One region of the Lentzea miocenica genome, then DNA from elsewhere that is predicted to be linked to it. Evidence: riboswitches for the same ligand, from Rfam matches in the RefSeq annotation. Region 1 holds a riboswitch; the other holds the start of a gene.

Region 1 (3,120 bases):
GCCGGTTGGAGGGACAGCGCGAACACGTGCAGCGAGGACTTGCCCTCCACGGCCGGGTTCGTCACCGGCAGCGTGATGCCGACGGCCTCCTTCTGGGGATCTGCCCAGAGCTGGGCGGTCCCGATCGACACGGGATGCTGGTCGGTGCCACCGGGGGAGTACCGGAACGGCGCGGAGATCGGACCACTGCCCGAGTACCAGTCAGGTCCGCTGATCGAACCGGTCGTCGTGGACCCGTCCGCGTAGTGCATGGTCGCGGTTCCGCCCGCCGCACCGTACGAGGACGCCACCAGGAAGTGCGCGGTCAGATAACGGCCGCGCGGAAGCTCGATCCGCTGCCCGAGGGCCACGGCGTTGTTCTTGGCCTGTGAATTACCCGGGAAGAGGTACGGCACGCCGTCGGCCGTGACCTGCCCGGACGGCAGTGCCTCCGCCGGGAAGGCATAGCCGGAACCGTCGAAGTCGCCGGTCCGGTCCGACGCGGTGTCGATGCCGTCGTTGTCGAAGAGGTGGCCGATGGGGACTGTGACAGGAGCTGGTGCCTCGGCCGCGGTGGCAGCGGGAACAGGGGTGAGCACCAGTGAGGCGAGCAAGGCGACGATGAACGGTTTCCGCATGAGACCTCCGATGTCTGCCTCACCTCACCCTGGCAGCGCTCTCACCGATGTCAACCATCTCGCGTTGACACTTGGCGGTGGCCGCACATAGCGTTCGCGGTCGAGAACTGAAGACCGGCCGTGGTGCGCAGTGTTGATCACTGGGCACCGGAACCCGAGTGGGAGAGACCTCGACCGATCAGGTCGGGGCGCCGAAGGGGCAAGCTCCCGCACACTCTCAGGCAGCGAGACCGCTCGGGGTAGGCAACTCTGCACGGCGGAGGGGGACGCATGTTTCCTGACCCGTCACAGCCAGAGGAGTCGCCGTGGAGTTCCCCGAGAACCTGCTCTACACCGTCGAGCACGAGTGGGTCGACTGGACGCCGGGCACCCAGGACCCCCTGACCTGCGGAATCACCGAATACGCCGCCGACGCGCTCGGCGACATCGTCTTCGTCCAGCTGCCTGAGGTCGGTGCCAAGGTCGTCACCAACGCGGTCTGCGGCGAGCTGGAGTCCACGAAGTCAGTCAGCGACCTGTTCTCGCCCGTCACCGGTGAGGTGATCGAGGTCAACAGCGCTGTCGTCGACGACCCGGCGATCGTCAACAACGACCCGTACGGCGCCGGCTGGCTGTTCCGGGTTCGCGTCGAGTCGGCGGAGAACCTCCTCACGGCGGCCAAGTACGCCGAACTCACCAACATCTGACTGACCGCCCCACCACCACGAAGGACTGATCAGTGGCGATCAGCGTTTTCGACCTTTTCTCCGTCGGCATCGGACCGTCCAGCTCCCACACGGTCGGACCGATGCGCGCCGCGGCGATGTTCGTCGAGAAGCTCGGCGAACGAGTGTCCGAAGTGGACCGGGTGCGCGTCGAGCTGTTCGGCTCGCTCGGTGCGACCGGCCACGGCCACGGCAGCCCGAAGGCCGTGTTCCTCGGCCTCGAAGGCAACCATCCGGAAGAAGTCGACCCGACGGTCGCGGCCGTCAGGGTCGAGGAGATCGTCGCGAGCGGCCGGCTCCGGCTCGGCGGCGCGCACGAGATCGGTTTCGTGCACGACCGCGATCTCGTCATGCACCGCCGAAAGTCGCTTCCGTTGCACCCCAACGGAATGAGCTTCGAGGCGTTCCACGGCGACGAGTCGGTCGAGCGCGCCGTCTACTACTCGATCGGCGGCGGTTTCGTCGTCGACGAGAACGCCTCGGGCACCGACCGGATCAAACCGGACTCGACGCCGTTGCCGCACCCGTTCCTGACCGGCGACCAGCTCCTCGCGCGGTGCCGCGAAACTGGCATGTCGATCAGCGAGATCATGATGGCCAACGAGCTGTCGTGGCGGACTGAGGACGAGGTGCGCCAAGGACTTCTGCACATCTGGCACGTCATGCAGGAGTGCGTCGAACGCGGCTGCAACGAGCACGGCGTCCTGCCCGGCGGCCTGAAGGTCCGCCGCCGCGCCGCCGAGATGCGCAAAACGCTGGAGCGGGAGCACTTCGTCACCGACCCGCTGCGGGTCATGGACTGGGTCACGCTCTTCGCGTTGGCGGTCAACGAGGAGAACGCGGCAGGCGGCCGTGTCGTCACCGCGCCGACCAACGGCGCGGCCGGCATCGTGCCCGCGGTGCTGCACTACTACACGAAGTTCGTGCCGGGAGCCTCCGACGACGGCGTGGTCCGGTTCCTGCTCACGGCGGGCGCGATCGGCGTGCTGTTCAAGGAGAACGCCTCGATCTCCGGCGCCGAGGTCGGCTGTCAGGGCGAGGTCGGCTCGGCCTGTTCGATGGCCGCCGGCGGGCTCGCCGAAGTCCTCGGCGGCACCCCCGAACAGGTCGAGAACGCCGCCGAGATCGCGATGGAGCACAACCTCGGCCTGACGTGCGACCCGATCGGCGGCCTGGTGCAGATCCCGTGCATCGAACGCAACGCCGTCGCGTCGATCAAGGCGATCACCGCCGTGCGGATGGCGTTGCGCGGCGACGGTTCGCACTTCGTGTCGCTCGACAAGGTCATCAAGACCATGCGGGACACCGGCAAGGACATGTCGGTGAAGTACAAGGAGACCGCACGTGGCGGTCTCGCCGTGAACGTCATCGAGTGCTGAACGCCGTGAGGAGGTCTAGCGGGCGTCGTACGCCTGCTGGGCCGCCAGCACCTCCGGCATGCGCGCCTCCAGCATCTGGATCAGCGCGAGCAGCCGCTCGGCGGTGTCGCGGCCGAGCGGCGTGAGGGTGTAGTCGACGCGCGGCGGGTTCGTCGGCTGGGCGTCGCGGTGCACGAGCCCGTCCCGCTCCAGCGCGTGCAGCGTCTGCGAGAGCATCTTCTCGCTGACCCCGTCGACCCGGCGGCGCAGCTCGTTGAAGCGCAGCGGGCCGTCGAGGAGCGCGCTCATCGTGAGGCTGCCCCACCGGCCGGTGACGTGCTCCAGCGTGGGACGTGACGGGCACGCCTTCGCGAACACGTTGTACTCCATGGCGGCCAGGATACCTGGTGAAAACGCTTACGAAAAGTAAGTGGCAATGGT
Region 2 (3,120 bases), on a different contig from region 1:
GTCGGAGGCGGCAGCCCTGTATCCAAGTAGTGTGGAGGCCGTGCGCGGCCTCCTTACTCCCCAACGAGTGTTGATCGGGCTCGGCTGCCTGGTCGCACTGATCGCCTGTTGCGGGCTCGCGTGGTGGCAGTGGCAGCGCTTCGAGTCCGCCAGCGGCACGTTCCAGAACCTCGGCTACGTGCTCCAGTGGCCGCTCTTCGGCCTCTTCCCGGCCTTCATGGTGTGGCGTTTCCGCCGTTTGGCGCGCCAGAACCGTGACGCGGATCTCGCAGCCGAGCCGGTTGCGGCCGCTCCCAGGCCAGTGGCTACCGTTGACGCCGTCAAACCCGCGCCTGTCGAGTACCTCGACGACGAAGAAGACGCGGAGCTCGCGGCCTACAACCGCATGCTCGCGAACCTCAACGCGCGGGACGGTCGTTGAGCGAAGGCGGGCAGATGAAGGGTGCGTTGACCCGGTTCAGGGTCATGGCTTACGTGGTCGGAGTCTTCCTGCTGCTCCTGGTCGTGGCGATGGTGCTCAAGTACGCCGCGGACATGGACGGCGCGATGAAGGTCGTCGGCCCGATCCACGGCTTCCTCTACGCCATCTACCTGGTGTTTTCCGTCGACCTGGCGCTGAAGCTGCGCTGGTCGATCAAGGGCACCGCGCTCGTGCTGCTCGCCGGCACCATCCCGTTCCTGTCGTTCTGGGCGGAGCGCAAGGTGGTCGAGAAGACTGCGCAGGGCGTGCCGCTGTGACGTTTGGCCTGCTAGCGTCTGGGGCTGACAACTGAACACGGCCGTCGATGTCGCGCGGGAGAGCCTCCTTCAGCGGAGGCGCCGAAGGAGCAACTCCTCCCCGGAATCTCTCAGGTACAGGTACCGCACGACGAAGGCAACTCTGGAAAGCAGGCTGCTCGGCAGCCTCGCCCACGGTGCAAGTCGCGCTGCGCGCGGCGAAGCTCTCAGGCTCATGACAGAGGGGGAGGCTCGCTCTAGTGAGGAGTCTCCGATGGACCGTGTCATTCTTCTGATGCCTCAGCCGGCCGCGTCCGGCTCTTCGGCGCACCCTGGAGGAGCGTTCTGATGTCCCGCCTCACGCCTCTGAACGCCGAGCACGAGCAGCTCGGCGCGATGTTCACCGACTTCGCGGGCTGGCGGATGCCGCTGCGCTACTCCAGCGAGCTCGCCGAGCACCACGCCGTGCGCACCACCGCGGGCCTGTTCGATCTCACGCACATGGGTGAGATCGTCCTGACCGGACCGCAGGCCGGCGAGGCGCTCGACTACGCGCTGGTCGGCCACATCTCCGCGCTGGCCGTCGGCAAGGCCCGCTACACGATGATCACCCAGGCCGACGGCGGCGTGATCGACGACCTGATCGTGTACCGCCTGGGCGACCAGGAGTTCATGGTCGTCGCGAACGCCTCCAACGCCCTCGTCGTCGCCGAGGCCCTCGTCGAGCGCGCCGCCGGTTTCGACGTCGAGGTCGCGGACAAGTCGACCGACTACGCGCTGATCGCGATCCAGGGCCCGAAGTCGGTCGAGATCCTGTCCGGGCTGACCGAGACCGACCTGTCCACGGTCAAGTACTACGCCTCGTACCCGTCCACCGTCGCCGGCGTCGACGCGCTGCTCGCACGCACCGGTTACACGGGCGAGGAGGGCTTCGAGCTCTTCGTGGCTCCGGCCGACGCGCCCGCTGTCTGGGCCGCGCTGCTTTCCGCGGGTGAGTCGCACGAGCTCAAGCCGTGCGGACTCGGCTGCCGCGACACGTTGCGTCTCGAAGCCGGAATGCCGTTGTACGGCAACGAACTCACGACCTCCCTCACGCCGTATCACGCCGGTCTGGGCCGCGTCGTGAAGCTCGAGAAGCCGGGCGACTTCGTGGGCCGCGACGCGCTGGCGAAGGTGGCGGAGTCCGATGTGGACTCGGTACTGGTAGGACTGAAGACCCCCGAGCGCCGCGCCCCGCGCCACGGCTACGCGGTGCTCAACGGCGACGAGGTCGTCGGTGAGGTCACCTCGGGCGCCCTGTCCCCGACGCTGGGCTACTCGGTCGCCATGGCCTACGTGTCCAGGGCGAGCGCCGAGCCCGGCACCCCACTGCTGGTCGACGTCCGCGGCAAGAAGCAGCCGGTCGAGGTCGTCGCACTTCCGTTCTACAAGCGCGCCAAGTAGGGAGATCTTCCAGATGTCCGACCAGTTCAACGCCTCCCTCGCGGAGTACGACCCCGAGGTCGCCGAGGCCGTTGCCGCCGAGCTGGCGCGCCAGCAGGGCACCCTCGAGATGATCGCCTCGGAGAACTTCACGCCCGTCTCGGTGCTCCAGGCACAGGGCTCGGTGCTGACCAACAAGTACGCCGAGGGCTACCCCGGCCGCCGCTACTACGGCGGCTGCGAGCACGTGGACGTCGTCGAGCGCCTGGCCATCGAACGCATCAAGTCGCTCTTCGGCGCCGGCTTCGCCAACGTCCAGCCGCACTCGGGCGCGCAGGCCAACGCCGCCGCGATGTTCGCGCTGCTCCAGCCGGGCGACACGATCCTGGGCCTGGACCTGGCGCACGGCGGCCACCTGACCCACGGCATGCGCATCAACTTCTCCGGCAAGCTCTACAACGTCGTGCCGTACCACGTGTCCGACGATGACGGCCGCGTCGACATGGCCGAGGTCGAGCGCCTGGCCGCGGAGCACCGTCCCAAGCTGATCGTCGCCGGGTGGTCCGCCTACCCGCGTCAGCTGGACTTCGCCGAGTTCCGCCGGATCGCGGACTCGGTCGACGCCTACCTGATGGTCGACATGGCGCACTTCGCCGGGCTCGTGGCCGCGGGGCTGCACCCGTCTCCGGTGCCGCACGCGCACGTCACGACCACGACGACGCACAAGACCCTTGGTGGGCCTCGTGGTGGCGTGATCCTGTCGAACGAGGCGGACATCGCCAAGAAGATCAACTCGGCGGTGTTCCCGGGGCAGCAGGGCGGTCCGCTGGAGCACGTGATCGCGGCCAAGGCGGTGGCGTTCAAGCACGCGGCTTCACCGGAGTTCGCTGACCGGCAGCGTCGCACCCTTGAAGGGGCGCGGATTCTGGCTGAGCGGCTGTCGCAGGCGGATGTTGCGGAGGCTGGGGTGAAGGTGCTGAC

Evidence for each region. A riboswitch is a leader RNA that binds a small molecule or an ion and turns the genes downstream of it on or off. The one in region 1 is predicted to bind glycine.
Region 2: it holds a riboswitch for glycine, as region 1 does, so the genes downstream of both, gcvT (glycine cleavage system aminomethyltransferase GcvT) here and gcvH (glycine cleavage system protein GcvH) in region 1, are expected to answer to the same signal.

The regions. Positions count from the first base shown of each region.
Region 1 covers NZ_JAXAVW010000009.1:234,155-237,274, reverse strand. The annotation lists gene SK803_RS13480 (alpha-L-fucosidase) at 1-617, opposite strand, end outside; glycine riboswitch at 767-860, shown strand; gene gcvH (glycine cleavage system protein GcvH) at 923-1,303, shown strand; gene SK803_RS13470 (L-serine ammonia-lyase) at 1,336-2,700, shown strand; gene SK803_RS13465 (winged helix-turn-helix transcriptional regulator) at 2,716-3,069, opposite strand.
Region 2 covers NZ_JAXAVW010000027.1:138,646-141,765, forward strand. The annotation lists gene SK803_RS30300 (hypothetical protein) at 41-421, shown strand; gene SK803_RS30305 (DUF3817 domain-containing protein) at 436-738, shown strand; glycine riboswitch at 784-874, shown strand; glycine riboswitch at 876-966, shown strand; gene gcvT (glycine cleavage system aminomethyltransferase GcvT) at 1,066-2,160, shown strand; gene glyA (serine hydroxymethyltransferase) at 2,174-3,120, shown strand, end outside.